Regions from separate parts of the Blautia sp. MCC269 genome, predicted to be linked through region 1. Evidence: riboswitches for the same ligand, from Rfam matches in the RefSeq annotation. Region 1 holds a riboswitch; the other holds the start of a gene.
The links. A riboswitch is a leader RNA that binds a small molecule or an ion and turns the genes downstream of it on or off. The one in region 1 is predicted to bind FMN.
Positions count from the first base shown of each region.

Region 2: linked by a shared signal. The riboswitch ahead of ribD (bifunctional diaminohydroxyphosphoribosylaminopyrimidine deaminase/5-amino-6-(5-phosphoribosylamino)uracil reductase RibD) and the one ahead of GPK88_RS18465 (ECF transporter S component) in region 1 are both predicted to bind FMN.

Region 1 is NZ_WQQE01000105.1:126,923-134,381, forward strand. Features, by position in the region: gene GPK88_RS18460 (MATE family efflux transporter) at 115-1,503, shown strand; gene GPK88_RS18465 (ECF transporter S component) at 1,646-2,281, opposite strand; FMN riboswitch at 2,411-2,528, opposite strand; gene GPK88_RS18470 (glycosyl hydrolase) at 2,576-5,794, opposite strand; gene GPK88_RS18475 (response regulator) at 5,798-7,300, opposite strand; gene GPK88_RS18480 (sensor histidine kinase) at 7,278-7,459, opposite strand, start outside.
Region 2 is NZ_WQQE01000026.1:51,481-58,939, reverse strand. Features, by position in the region: gene GPK88_RS09830 (RNA-guided endonuclease InsQ/TnpB family protein) at 1-817, shown strand, start outside; gene GPK88_RS09825 (zinc ribbon domain-containing protein) at 950-1,717, shown strand; FMN riboswitch at 1,837-1,951, shown strand; gene ribD (bifunctional diaminohydroxyphosphoribosylaminopyrimidine deaminase/5-amino-6-(5-phosphoribosylamino)uracil reductase RibD) at 2,227-3,354, shown strand; gene ribE (riboflavin synthase) at 3,336-3,989, shown strand; gene GPK88_RS09810 (bifunctional 3,4-dihydroxy-2-butanone-4-phosphate synthase/GTP cyclohydrolase II) at 4,008-5,225, shown strand; gene ribH (6,7-dimethyl-8-ribityllumazine synthase) at 5,255-5,728, shown strand; gene GPK88_RS09800 (HAD family hydrolase) at 5,744-6,394, shown strand; gene GPK88_RS09795 (tetratricopeptide repeat-containing glycosyltransferase family 2 protein) at 6,499-7,459, shown strand, end outside.

The DNA of each region.
Region 1 (7,459 bases):
TTATACTTACACTCACTTCACAATAGTGCTATAATAAATACCCTGCTATAAAATTTAAAATTTATTTATCACATTACCAAACAGCTACTGCAGACAAGAAAGAAGGAAAAAACATTGAAAAACCAGACCACCTCTGCCCAGGCCGAAAACCCTCTGGGAACCGCCCCTGTAGGCAGCCTGATCGCCAAGTTCGCCATCCCCGCCATCATCAGCATGCTGGTCAGCGCACTCTACAACATCGTTGACCAGATCTTCATCGGTCAGGGCGTAGGAATGCTGGGAAATGCAGCCACAAACATCGCATTTCCTGTAACCATCATCTCCACCGCAGCCGCACTGCTCCTCGGAATCGGCAGCGCCTCCAATTACAACCTGGAAATGGGCGCAGGAAACGAAAAAAAAGCCAGCTCCATTGCAGGAACCGGACTCTCTTCCCTGGTGATCTCAGGCGGAATCTTAGCGGTCATTGTCCTCCTGTTCCTGAAACCACTGCTCCATTTTTTCGGCGGAACCGCAGACGTTATGCCCTATGCCATTGATTACATGGGAATTACCGCCGTCGGCCTGCCCTTTTATGTTTTAAGCACCGGCGGCAATCATCTGGTCCGCGCAGACCGGAGTCCCACATATTCCATGACCTGTATCCTGGCCGGCGCAATCATCAACACCATCCTAGACCCACTTTTTATCTTCGGGTTCGGCTGGGGCATCAAAGGCGCGGCCTGGGCAACGGTGATCGGTCAGGTTGTGTCCGGACTCTTAATTATTTTTTACTTTGCCAGACTTCGGAACATGTATCTGGACCGCTCCATGCTGATCCCGAAGGCCCACAACCTGTCCGCTATTTTTTCTCTGGGAATGGCATCCTGTATCAACCAGATTGCCATCGCCGCAGTGCAGATCGTCATGAACAACACCCTTCGCCATTACGGCGCACTCTCCGCTTACGGAAGTGATATCCCTATCGCCTGTGCAGGAATCATTTCCAAAGTCAACCAGGTATTTATGGCCATCTGCATCGGAATCTCCCAGGGTTCCCAGCCCATCTGGGGATTTAACTACGGTGCCGAAAAATACAGCCGTGTACGTCAGACATACCGTTATTCCGTAACCTTATGTACTGTGATTGCAACCGTATTTTTTATCTGTTTCCAGTTCTTCCCTCACCAGATCGTAAGCATCTTCGGAAACGGAAGCGACCTGTACTTTCAGTTTGCGGAAAAATATCTCCGAATCTTCATGCTGATGACTTTTGCCAACGGAATCCAGCCTATGTCTGCCGGATTTTTTACCTCCATGGGAAAAGCAAGACTCGGTGTGATCATGTCCCTCACAAGGCAGGTATTCTTCCTGTTGCCACTGATCGTCATCTTCCCCTTCCTCTTTGGAATCGATGGTGTCATGTATGCAGGACCGATTGCAGATACCTCCGCATTCGTACTGGCTGTTGTTTTTGCCAGACGTGAACTTGGAATTATGAAAGCTGCAGAACAGACCGTCTGATGTTCTGCAGCCCAATAAATACAGACATATAAAGCAGACACCACAACCTGCATACATCTGTAATATATAAAAAATGCCATGTAACCTTACTGCTTATTATATTCACAGTAAAATTACATGGCATTTTTATTTTCTCTTACGATCAGTCACCCTTCAGTACAACACGGATCTTCTTATAAATTACAAATACGATCAAAGATGTCAGTGCATATTTAAAGATATTAAACGGTACGATGATCAGCAGTGCAAAGGTAAGCAGCCCGTTTACGGAGCTGTGTACTGCACTTCCCATCTGGATAAAAGTCTCGATCGGCATTCCAAAAGCCTTACCGTAAGCCGGAAGCAGCACAAAGGCATTGACAAAGCATGCAAGGATCGCTGTCAGAACTGTTCCCGCTGCCATACCTGCAACTGCATGTACTCTGCTCTTTTTATGACGGAAACGATAGATCAGGCCGGCCGGTACCACATAGGCACATCCAAACAGGAAGTTGGCAACATCGCCAACACCGGCAGTCATGGTTCCCTTAGTCACGAGATGTACGAGAATCTTCACAAGCTCGATCAGGATACCTGCTACAGGTCCCATAGCGAAGGTTCCTACCATAACCGGTACCTCGGAAAAATCAAGCTGATAAAAAGACGGTGCAAGAAACGGGATCGGAAACTCAAGATTCATCAATACTCCTGCCACAGCACCAAGCATAGCTACCTGCGCGATAGTTCTTGTTCTGCTTCTTTCCACGGCATTTCCTCTCTGTAATATCTGTTCACTCATAACTCTCTCTCCTTCTTCAGAAATATTCAAAGAAAATTTCTACAAGAAATCTTTATGCGAAAAAATTCCTTCACATAAAAAGCCCCGGGAGCTTCTTCCCGGGGCGCTGAGCACGTTCTTCAAATACTGCGCGTTCTTCTCTCATCCAGACTTTACTGTCGGTTCCGGAATTTCACCAGATCAGCCGCCAAAGCGGGTCGCGGACTATACCGCCGGTAGGGAATCACACCCTGCCCCGAAGAAATTTTCTTTTTATTGATTTATTATAACGCGCTCTTTTTATAATTACAAGCCTTAATTTTTCTCTGCAAGAACCGGCGCTTTCAGAAGGCCTGACGGTTTTATCTGATACTCATAGGACCAGAGGTCGCCGGTTGTCCTCCATGCATTTGGTCCATACCAGTCTTCTTTCTGATCACAGTTGTGTAAGGTTCCAAATGTATTCACCCGGTTTCCAAATACAGTCAGCTCCAGGAGATGCTCTCCTGCCGGCAGTTCACCAAGAGATAACTCATAAGGAGAAAATGCAATATACCCCGCTTCTTTTCCATCCACAGAAGCCTTCATAACCGGTGCGCGGAACAGATTTGCCCGTACATTTACTTCTCCGCCTTTGCTGATAAATGGAATTTTATATGTCACATTTCCACCATAGAACGGATAACCCTGAACGGTAAGGTCACTGAAGGCTGCCTTGTGGCTCACTGCATCCAGCACCTGGTCTCTTCCCACAGCTTTCACGGAAAACTCTCCCAGCAGGAACATTGCTTCGATATTCACTTTGGAATTATAAGGAATCTCAACAACCAGTTCATGCTCTCCGGATTCCATCTTTGGAAGCGGCACTTTGCGGATACAGTGGTCTGTATACCATCCCTCTGCACGGTTTTCCACTGCTTTCTCATCCAGGAAGATTCTGGTTTTCTCGTCATTTTCCATAGCAAGGAAGATTCCTTCCAACAGAACCTCTGTATGGATATGGAATCGCAGGGACAAAGTATGTTCAAAGCCTTCCACTCTGTCATTGGTCCACGGCTGTGCAAAAGCCTCCATGCGGAGCGGATATCCCAGCTTCTCACGGAACTGATTGTCAATACGGAGAATCTCTTCCTCCGGCTGCCACTCCCCACCGTCAAACGCATATTCAGCCAGATCCAGGATACTTACATTCGGCTCACTGCGGACAATCTCCACCTGATCGGAAATATCCAGCTGGCAGCTGCATTTCTTCTCCTCACTGGCAGAACCACTCTTATTATTCTCAGCATTATCTGTTTCAGAAAGCAATTCTTCCGATACCATGGATGCTGTGCCAGCCGGCTCCAGCCAGAGAAGAAGACTGTCATGATCAAACATGCTTCGTTCCAGAACAGTGTCCCCTTTATGGTACTCTGCTTTTACCGGATAAATTTCACCTGTCATAGCATCATATACCGTCATCTTCCAGGATCCGCGGATACGGATGCGGAGTTTTTCTTCTCTTGGAAGATCCTGATTTTTCTTACGCTCCTGCAGTTCATTGATCACGATACAGGCATCGGAGATCTTCTCTGTGCGGTTTACATGACACAGGAACAGCCAGCGGTTTTCTCCCTCTTCTCTCATCTGGTAGATCAGGTTTGTGGCGGGTTTACCGTCATCCTCAAATACCTCGATATCTCTTGCCTCTTTCACAGCTTCCAGCAGACGGTACTTACTGAATGCCACAGTCTCACACTTCTCTGCCAGCTTCGCACCTCTGTCTGACGGATAGGCATCTGCATATTTCGGAAGCTGTCCTGCAAAGATCACCCGGCCGCCTCTTTCCTTAAATTTCTCAAGGATCTCCAAAGTAGAGCTTCGAAGTGTCAGGCAGTTCGGTACCAGAACTGTATCATATTTCATTACTCCCACCTTCAGAAGTTTTTCCTCTTCCTGTCCCTGATTCAGATCCGGAAGCAGAGATTCTGAAATAAAATCAAAATCAACAGTGCCATAAAGCAGCCATTCGATCATATGGATAAAGTTTTCATCCATCTCCTCACGGATCGGTGCTGTCTGTTCCTTCGGTCCCCAGAAAAGCCAGTAAGACTCTACCGGATGGATCACTGCCAGCTTCACATGTGGCACACCTCTTGTGAGGGCTGTATTGACTCTTGCAAAATAATTTTCCACAAGGGGATATTCTTTATACCACGGCGACTGGTAGCTGATAGAAGCCGGGTAATCACGTTTTGCCTCACCTGCCATGGAAGTCCAGGTCAGATGTGGTACACGGACTGTTACTCCCAGAGCTGCCTGCCAGTCCCCCTGAAGCTTATGGCCCCGGAAATCAAAATCCCAGTTTGTAACACCATAAAGCTCGCTTGTCATTCCTTCTCTTCCAAACTGGTGCACCGCGCTCTCCGCCTGTTTTGCGGTGGAAAGTTCTCTTCTGTCACAGAGCATGTCAATTCCCGGAATTTCAAAGGAACGGTAGGAGCGCATAGCTTCCCCAAGGGCCGCTGTCTGTGTTTCCAGAGTCGGCTCTTCCATCATATGTCCGGTCAGGGCAATGCCATGTTCCTTACACCAGTTTCCCACCGTATCCGCAAAAGCATCTGCAAAACGCTCCGCAATGTGATCATGATATTCATAACGGATTCTGGAAACCGCTTCTCCCGGAAGCTCCCAGAACAGCTCCGGAAGATGCTTAAGAAGGCTGTGTCCATATGCAGTCTGGAAAGTTTCTTCCAGATCATCGGTATATGGAATGGTCACATCCACCCGCTCATCTGCAAAATCCAGGCACTGTTTATGGGAAAACTGTGGCTCGTCTGTAAAAATAGCAGGAATGGTTTTCCCGAACTCCTCTCCCAGATTTTCATAATACTTCTCATGAGTTACCTGGATAAAACGTTTTACCGCCTCTTTATCCAAAGTGTTCAGATATGCCTCATTGTTAAACCAGGGATTGTCCCCGGATACTTCAAGATAGGCAAACCATTCCTGAAATCCCTCTTTCAGCGGTGCATCCTCATCGATCTTTTCATACTCTGCAAGGTAACCATCCTCCAGCCGTACCTGATATCTTCCAAGGAATGTGCGCTCATTGCTTCGGATCGCCTGTCCGGAAGAGCGAAGCTCACTGTTTCCGATCTCCTTTCCGTCCTGGCACTCCGGAGTAAAAAGCAGAAAACGGATTCTGTATTTGTGATCTCTTGTTACCAGCCCGCCGCCTGCTCCGGATGGCCAGCGGTCTTCATCATACAGCCAGGTCAGCATATCTTTTTCCCGGCTTTTTTTCCAGGAATATTTCACCAGATTCAGAAACTCTTCTCCCATGTAAGGATTGTCCATTCCTGTACGGCAGTGGATATGTCCGCCGCCCATGCCCATTGCTTTCAGGGCATCCAGCGTATTGTCGATCTCGGCTTCTGTCATCTTACAGTTCCATGCCCAGAACGGAGCTGCCCGGTACTCGCTTCCCGGATTTTCAAATTTTTCTTTTGTCAGTTTTTCCCCATTGTGATACAACATACCTTCATCCTCCATTTTTTATATGATCTCAAGATTTTCTTTCTCCACATATTCCGATGGCCTTACACCGGTGTAGGAATAAAAGATCCTGCTGAAATAAAACTGGTCTTTGTATCCCACTTTTTCTGCCACATCTTTCACATACATCTTCTCTTCTCTGAGAAGAAGTTTTTTCGCCTTCTCCATGCGAAGCGACGTCAGATAAGTATTAAAGGACGCATCTTCATATTTTCGGAAAAGCCTGCTCAAATATGTTTGCGAAACTCCTACGGCCTTGCTTACGCTGTGCAGAGACAACTGCTCCGCCATATGTTTACGGATGTACTCTTTCACACTTTCAAAATATTCTTCCGTATCTGTTTTCTGTGTGGATGCCGGATCTTCTTTTACATCCTTGAAAAAGATATCGGAAATTCCGGTGCAAAGCTGCTCCACATTTTCTGCGGTGGAAAAAATATCATCCATAAGAAATTCCGATTCCCGGTAATCCCGGTTTCCTGCATCGTAACGCTGAATCAGATAACCAATCTGCCGCACACGCCCTTCAATCCACAGCTGAGGCCGTTCCTCCTGCACCCATCTGTGAATCAGCAATTCCGTATCCTTCTGAAGCCGGTCGTACTTCTGTTTACCCGCCAGATATTCCAGTTCTTCCAGATATTCATAATCCTTTCCCGGTCTTCCGCCTGGATTCGCCGACGGAGTTTCCTCCAGGATCAATATCTGATTTTTCCCCAGTATAATAGAAGAATCCAGCTTCCGGTAAAGCTCTCGTACCATTTCTCCAATCTGTGCTGCAGGAACGGATTTCTGCCGGATAACAGACGTCACATATGCAGCTTCCGGCTGTTCTTTCCCAATACGCCTCCGTATCATCTGCTCATAATCTTCATCACTGACCAGCTCACCCGGACAAAGATACAGCGTCTCCTGGGTGTCACGTCCATACGCAATCATCATCTCATTGATGTCTGAAAAGACTTCTTTTTTCCCCCGTTCCCCATAACGGCTGGGAAGCCCGTTCAGTCTTACAATAGCCCCGTAATAACATTCTGACTGAAAATATCTCCGTAGTGTTTTTTCATCTATGGGAATCTCATTTACCATTTTGTGCATCAGTGTGTTTCGTTCTTTATAATATTTCTGCCTCAGCTTTTCCTCTATTCTGGTAATCAGTTTGGAAAATTCCGAGGGCACGATCGGTTTCAGGATATAATCGCACACCCCAAATGCGATAGCCTGTTTTGCATATTCGAATTCCTGATATCCACTGACAATGACACTGATCACTTCCGGATAACGCTTTTTTGTTTCTTCCACAAGCTTCAGGCCATTCATCACCGGCATCTGAATATCTGTAATCAGAACATCCGGTTCTCCTTTTTCTTCCATCAGCTCCAGCGCTTCTTCTCCGTCATAGGCGGTTCCCATAATCTCAAAATCACTGTATTTTCTTTTTATGATGTTGACGATAAGACTAGCTGCCATAGGCTCGTCATCAACGACCATCACCTGATACATCGGTTCCTTCCTCCTTTTCCGATACTCCTATGATGACACTTAATCCTTCTTCCATGTTGCGTATCCGGAATACCGCTTTTCCATTGTACAGAAGAAACATTCTTGCATAGGTGTTTGCCAGCCCCATTCCGCCGATTTCCATCTCTATACTGCTTCCCC
Region 2 (7,459 bases), on a different contig from region 1:
GGACAAAGCATGGAGATCTTTCCATGTCCTGAAAAAGACCGGAGGGATCAAAGATCCAAATCCGCCCCGTTTTAAACAGGACAATATCCCGGTCACATACATGCAGATGGGGATCCGGCATGAGAAAGGTTCAGACCGATTGCGGCTGTCTCTGCCAAAGGATCTGAAAAGCTATATGGAAGAAACCTACGGGATCCATGAAAAATTTCTATATCTTGAAAATAAGATTTTCAGGGACATGGATCAGATAAAACAATTGAGGATCTATCCGCCGGAAAACGGAAAATGCGACCTTATTGTTATCTATGAGATTGAAGGACCAGAGCAGCTTTTACAGAATGGACATTATTTATCTATTGATCTTGGACTTCATAATCTGATGACCTGTTATGATTCCGGAAATGGCAGGACTTTTATCCTTGGAAGGAGATATCTTTCATTGGAAAGATATTTTCATAAAGAGATCGCCAGAGTGCAGTCTGTTTGGTATGCACAGCAATCGGAAAGAGGGATAAAATATCCAGGATCATCGAAACATATCCAGAGACTTTACAGAAAAAAGCAGAATGCAGTGAAGGATTATCTTCATAAAGTGACCAGATGGATTGCAGAATACTGCATAAAAGAAGATATCCGCTGTGTGGTTGTGGGAGATATCCGAAATATCCGTAAAGAGAAAGATATGGGTCATAAGGTCAACCAGAAGTTTCACGGACTGCCATATAACAAGCTGTATATCATGCTGGGATATAAGCTGAAACTGTATGGTATCCAATTGATAAAAAAAGTAAGAAAGCAAAAATACATAAAAAGATAGATGGTCAGCTTTAAGATTGTGCTGATGATTATTGCGATAAGTGTGTTTGGTGTTGGATTATTCGTTGGCAACAGCAGGTTGCTTTTCAAAACATGGATTTATCTATATGATGTGGTTATGGAGGTGACGACTATGGAAACAAAAAATATTATTTTGAAACTTCGTACTGAAAGAGGAATGTCACAAGACGAGCTGGCAGATAAAATCATGGTAACAAGGCAGGCAGTATCACGTTGGGAAAATGGAGATACCGTTCCGAATACTGATACACTTAAGCTCTTATCGAAAGAATTTGATGTCTCGATCAATACGCTTCTGGGAGAACCGAGAAAGCTGATCTGTCAGTGCTGCGGGATGCCAATTGATGATGATTCCATACTGGGACGTGATAAGGATGGCGCATTAAATGAGGAGTATTGTAAATGGTGCTATGCAGATGGAACATACACATATAATGATATGGATGAATTGATTGATGTTTGTGTAAAGAATATGGTAAATGAAAGCTTTACCGAAGAACAGGCACGCACTTATCTGAAAGAAATGCTTCCAAAGTTAGATTACTGGAAAAGGTATGATGAACTTAGTGACAATGGGCAGTTTGAAGAGTTTAAAAAGCAATTGATAAATGAAATAAATGATTTACATATAGATGGACTTCCAAGGGTAGACAGACTGAATGCACTTGTAGGTAAATATGTAAATCTGGAATATGCACTGCCAAATGGACAAAAAGTGAAATTTCTGGATGACCAGAAAACTTATCTGGGAAATCAAATGGAGTCTGAATTCGGAGGGGACAGATACTTCGGTATTCTGGCAAATATGGATTTTATTATGATATGTACATATGAGAAAGACGGTGAAAATCCTGAATTGGTTATATACAAAAAAAGATGAGTATAGTATGCGGATTAGTGATTAGTTTCGTTACCGTTCACTGATAATATTCCGCATGGAATGAGTAAAATAAAAATTCCGCTTTACAAATAACAGATAAAGTATTAAAATAAACAAAAAGATATCTTCAGGGCAGGGTGAGATTCCCTACCGGCGGTAGAGCCCGCGAGCCGAAAGGCATGATCCGGTGAGATTCCGGGGCCGACAGTATAGTCTGGATGGAAGAAGATGATAGTACAGTTGATTTTTGTATGAATGAATGTAGTATCAGAGCTCTGAGATGGTGATCCATTTCAGAGCTTTTTATGTAGGAAATAATCAGACATTCATTTATTGATCATATGTAACAGATCAATTCCACCCTGCAGATATTTCTGCAGGCTTTTTTTGTATCTGGTATATCGTTTTCGAAATAACTATACCATTCACTTGTCGGTGAATCCGATTGCACAGGGTTAAAAGTCTCGGTGTACCAGACAAAGAACAGGAATAAGAAAGAAGGAATAGAAATGACGGATCAGGAATATATGCTTCGGGCGATCCAGCTGGCCAAAAAAGGAGAAGGCTGGACGAATCCCAATCCGATGGTAGGGGCAGTGATCGTAAAAGACGGAAGGATCATTGGGGAAGGCTATCATAAAAAGTATGGAGAACTTCATGCGGAACGTAATGCAATTGCTTCCCTCACAGAATCAGCAGAAGGTGCGGTGATTTATGTTACGCTGGAGCCTTGCTGTCATCATGGAAAAACACCTCCATGTACGGAAGCGATCATTGAACAGAAGATCAGAAAAGTGGTGATCGGTTCCCGGGATCCGAATCCGAAAGTGGCAGGAAAAGGTGTACAGATGTTAAGGGAAGCCGGTGTAACAGTAGTTGAAGATTTTATGAGAGAAGAATGTGATCAGCTGAATCCGGTGTTTTTCCATTATATTACTACGAAGACTCCTTATGTGGTGATGAAGTATGCCATGACACTGGATGGGAAGATCGCAACGAAGACAGGAGCATCAAAATGGATCACCGGAGAAGCGGCAAGAAAAGAAGTACAGCATATGCGGCATCAGTACATGGGAATTATGGCAGGCATTGGAACTGTGCTTGCAGATGATCCGATGTTAAACGTCCGGGTAGAAGGATGGAAAAGTCCTGTCAGGATTGTGTGCGACAGTAAGCTCAGGATCCCGCCGGACAGTCAGATCGTAAAAAGTGCGGAAAAGTACCGGACGATCGTGGCTTATGCAGATCAGAAAAATACAGAAGAAAAAATAAAAATATTACATACCATGGGAGTTGAGACCATTTACTGTCCGGATGAAAAGAATCAGATAGACCTTAAGAAGCTGATGACAGATCTTGGAAGCAAAGGCATTGATAGTATTCTCCTGGAAGGAGGCGGTACGTTAAATGACAGTGCCCTGCGAGCCGGAATTGTAAAGGAAGTACAGGCTTTTGTGGCACCAAAGCTGTTTGGCGGTGTGGCCGGGAAGACACCGGTAGAAGGTATCGGAGTTGAATTCCCGTCTGAAGCAGTGGAACTGAAATATACAGATATCTGCCAGATTGGTGAGGACATCCGGATAAGATGTCAGGTGTGTGAGAAAAAACAGGAGGAATCATGTTTACAGGAATCGTAGAAGAGAAAGGAAAAGTCCGTTATATACAGCTGACAGGAGAATCAGGGATCCTGGCAGTGAAAGCCCGGAAGGTCCTGGAAGGAACAAGGATCGGTGACAGTATTGCGGTGAATGGTGTGTGTCTGACAGTTACGTCGATCCAGCCGGACGGATTTACCGCCGATGTGATGGCAGAGACTATCAGAAGAAGCAGTCTTGGAAGCTGCAAGGCCGGAAGCCAGGTAAACCTGGAACGTGCAATGGCTGCAGACGGCAGGTTCGGAGGACACATAGTAAGCGGCCATATTGATGGGACTGGCGTGATACGTTCCATGCTCCGGGAAGAAAATGCCATCTGGGTATCGATTGAGACATCGCCACAGATTTTGCATCTGATCGTGGAAAAAGGATCCGTTTGTATTGATGGGATCAGCCTGACGGTTGCAAGGATTGATGAAGCTGGTTTTCAGGTGTCGGTCATTCCACATACAGGAGAAGAAACCACCCTTTTGGAAAAGGTGCCGGGGGATCTGGTTAATCTGGAAAATGATGTGATCGGAAAATATGTAGAAAAACTGCTTGGCATCAGAAAAAATGAAGAAGAGAAAAAAGAATCCGGAATTACGATGGAGTTTCTTGAAGAATTCGGGTTTTAAAACAGGAGGATATACAGTATGTCACAAAATTATCAGTACAACACAATTGAAGAGGCACTCAGGGATCTTAAGAAAGGAAAAATAGTTCTGGTCACAGATGATCCGGACAGAGAAAATGAGGGAGATCTGATATGTGCGGCAGAGTTTGCAACCCGGGAAAATATTAATTTCATGGCGACCTATGCAAAGGGTCTTATCTGTACACCGATGAGTGCGGAACTTGCGGCGAGATTGAACTTTCCTCCGATGGTTGCTGAGAACACGGACAATCACAGTACAGCATTTACCGTGGCAGTGGATCACGTAGATACAACCACCGGTATCTCTGCGGCAGAACGCTCCTATACCATTATGAAGTGTGTGGATGATCAGTCAAAACCGGAGGATTTCAGAAGACCGGGACATGTATTTCCGCTTATTTCCAGAAAAGGCGGGGTTCTGGTACGGAATGGCCATACGGAGGCAACAACAGATCTTATGAGACTTGCCGGATTGAAGGAATGCGGCGTGTGCTGTGAAGTTATGAAAGAAGATGGCACTATGATGCGTACATCACAGCTATGGGAAATGGCAAAAGAGCATAACCTTACATTTATTACGATCCGTGATCTGCAGGATTATATAAGAATACATGAAAAGCATGTAAAGGAGGAAGCAGCTGCAAACCTCCCAACGCAGTACGGTGATTTTAAAATGTATGGCTATATCAATGACATTACAGGAGAACATCATCTGGCACTGGTAAAAGGTGATATAGGAGATGGTGAGGATGTGCTTTGCCGTGTACATTCGGAGTGTCTGACAGGAGATGCATTCGGATCGCTCAGATGTGACTGCGGCCTGCAGCTGCAGACAGCGATGCGCCAGGTAGAGGCGGAAGGCAGAGGGATCATTCTGTATATGAGACAGGAAGGCAGAGGAATCGGACTGATCAACAAAATCAAAGCTTATGCGCTTCAGGAACAGGGATACGATACCGTGGAGGCTAATGTGAAGTTAGGGTTTGCACCGGATCTCAGAGAGTACTGGGTCGGGGCACAGATACTGTCAGACCTTGGTGTGAAATCATTAAGATTACTGACCAATAACCCGGATAAAGTCTATGGGCTTGGTGAATTCGGGCTGAAGATCAATGAGAGAGTACCTCTGGAGATTCCGGTACAAAAATATGACCGGAAATATATGAAGACGAAACAGGAAAAGATGGGTCATATTTTTAAAGAAATAAATTTATAAAAAACAGCAAATAGCAGGAGGAAGAAAAAATGAGACAGATCAATTTAGTAGAAGGAAAAGTAGTAGCACCGGAGGGAATGAAGGTTGGTATCGTGGCAGCGAGATTCAATGAGATCATTGTGAATAAATTATTGGGAGGAGCAGTCGACGGACTGGTAAGACATGGTGTAGAAGAAGAGAATATTACTGCAGCATGGGTACCGGGAGCATTTGAGATTCCGCTTACAGCACAGAAAATGGCACAGTCAGGAAAATATGATGCAGTTATCTGCGTGGGAGCTGTCATCCGTGGAGATACTTCACATTATGATCTGGTGTGCAATGAATCTGCCAAAGGGATCGCACAGGTTGAACTTGCAACAGGGATCCCTGTCTTATTCGGAGTGATCACGACTGAGAATATCGAGCAGGCTATTGCGCGTGCAGGAAGCAAAGCCGGGAATAAAGGCTATGACTGTGCGTTATCTGCGATCGAGATGGTTAATCTGATGAAGCAGCTCTAAAAGACAGGAAAATAAATGATGACAAAAACGATCATATTTGATTATGATGGAACGATCCATCATACCCTTGGAATCTATGAACCGGCATTTCGTGAAACCTATCAGTGGCTGACAGAACAGAAGGCTGCAGAAGAACGGGAGATAGGCTCGGCGGAAATTGCCGGCTGGCTGGGATTTAACAGTAAGGAGATGTGGAATACATTTTTGCCGGAGCTGGATCAGAGCTATAAAGAGCAGGCAAGCAGGATGGTAGGAGACCTGATGGTCAGACAGATCAGGAAACATAAGGCTGTGTGGTATCCGGGAGCAGAGGAGATGCTTACAGCTTTGAAGAACCGGGGATATCATCTTGTGATCTTAAGTAACTGTAAAGCTTCCTATCGTGAGGCGCACTGGAAGGAATTTGGGATGGAACGATGGTTCGATCATTTTTATGACTGCGAATCGTATGGATTCCGTCCAAAGACAGAGATTGTGCAGGAAATCATTCGGGAATATACAGGTCCTTATCTGGTGGTCGGAGACAGGAGGCAGGATCTGGAATGTGCCAGAGCCTGCAAAAGCCCATTTATAGGATGCCTGTATGGATATGGTGAGAGAGGGGAGCTGAACGGGGCAGATCATCTTGCAGAACATATAGAGGATATACCACAGTTGGTGATATGAGGATGAGCTCAGCTTTATCCGAAAGCAGAAGCTGTACACTGACAGAAGGTATAGGACTGATGGGAATGGCATAAATATTATAAAAATCCGAAGGATCCTGAAATATGATTTCCCTCAGTCTCTGTATGATCGTAAAAAATGAAGAAGCAGTTCTTGAGAGAATCTTGAAGCCGGTTTCTCAGGTAATGGATGCGATCCTGATCGCAGATACCGGTTCTTCAGACAGAACAAAAGAGATTGCGGAGCAGTATACGTCGCTGGTGTATGATTTTCCCTGGTGTGACGATTTTTCTGCTCCGCGTAATTTTCTTCTGGAAAAAGTCCGCACCGATTACTGGATGTGGATGGATGCGGATGATGTCCTGAATGAAGAAAATCTGGAAAAACTGAAGAGTCTTAAAGAAGCTCTGGATCCCGGAACAGATGTTGTAATGATGGAATATGCGGCAGGGTTTGACCAGAGCGGGAGAACAACATTTTCTTATTTTCGGGAGCGGATAATGAAAACATCCAGAAATTTCAGATGGAATGGGGCAGTTCATGAAACTGTGATTCCGGAGGGAAACATCATCTATTCAGATGTGGTGATCCGGCACCGGAAATGTGGAAAAGGTGATCCGGACCGTAATCTCCGCATTTATGAAAAAATGCTGGCAGGAGGAGAAAAGCTGGAACCCAGACATCAGCTTTATTATGGGAGAGAACTGTATTATCATCAGCGATATCCGGAGGCAGAGGCTGTGTTGGTGGAGTTCCTGAAAAATCCGTCCGGATGGCTGGAAAATAAGATCGATGCCTGTTTTGTACTTGGACAGTGCTACCGGAAAATGGGAGAGAAAAAGTCCGCACTGGAAGCTTTTTTGTACAGTCTGACTATGGATGTGCCGAGGGCGGAAATCTGCTGTGAGGTCGGTAAGATCTTTCTGGAAAGAGAGCTGCCCAGACAGGCTGCCTACTGGTACGGGCAGGCGCTTACTGTGCCTGTAGATAAGAAAAAGGGTGGATTTTTTATGGCTGAGTATCATGGGTTTGTGCCATATATGCAGCTTTGCGTTTGTTATGATA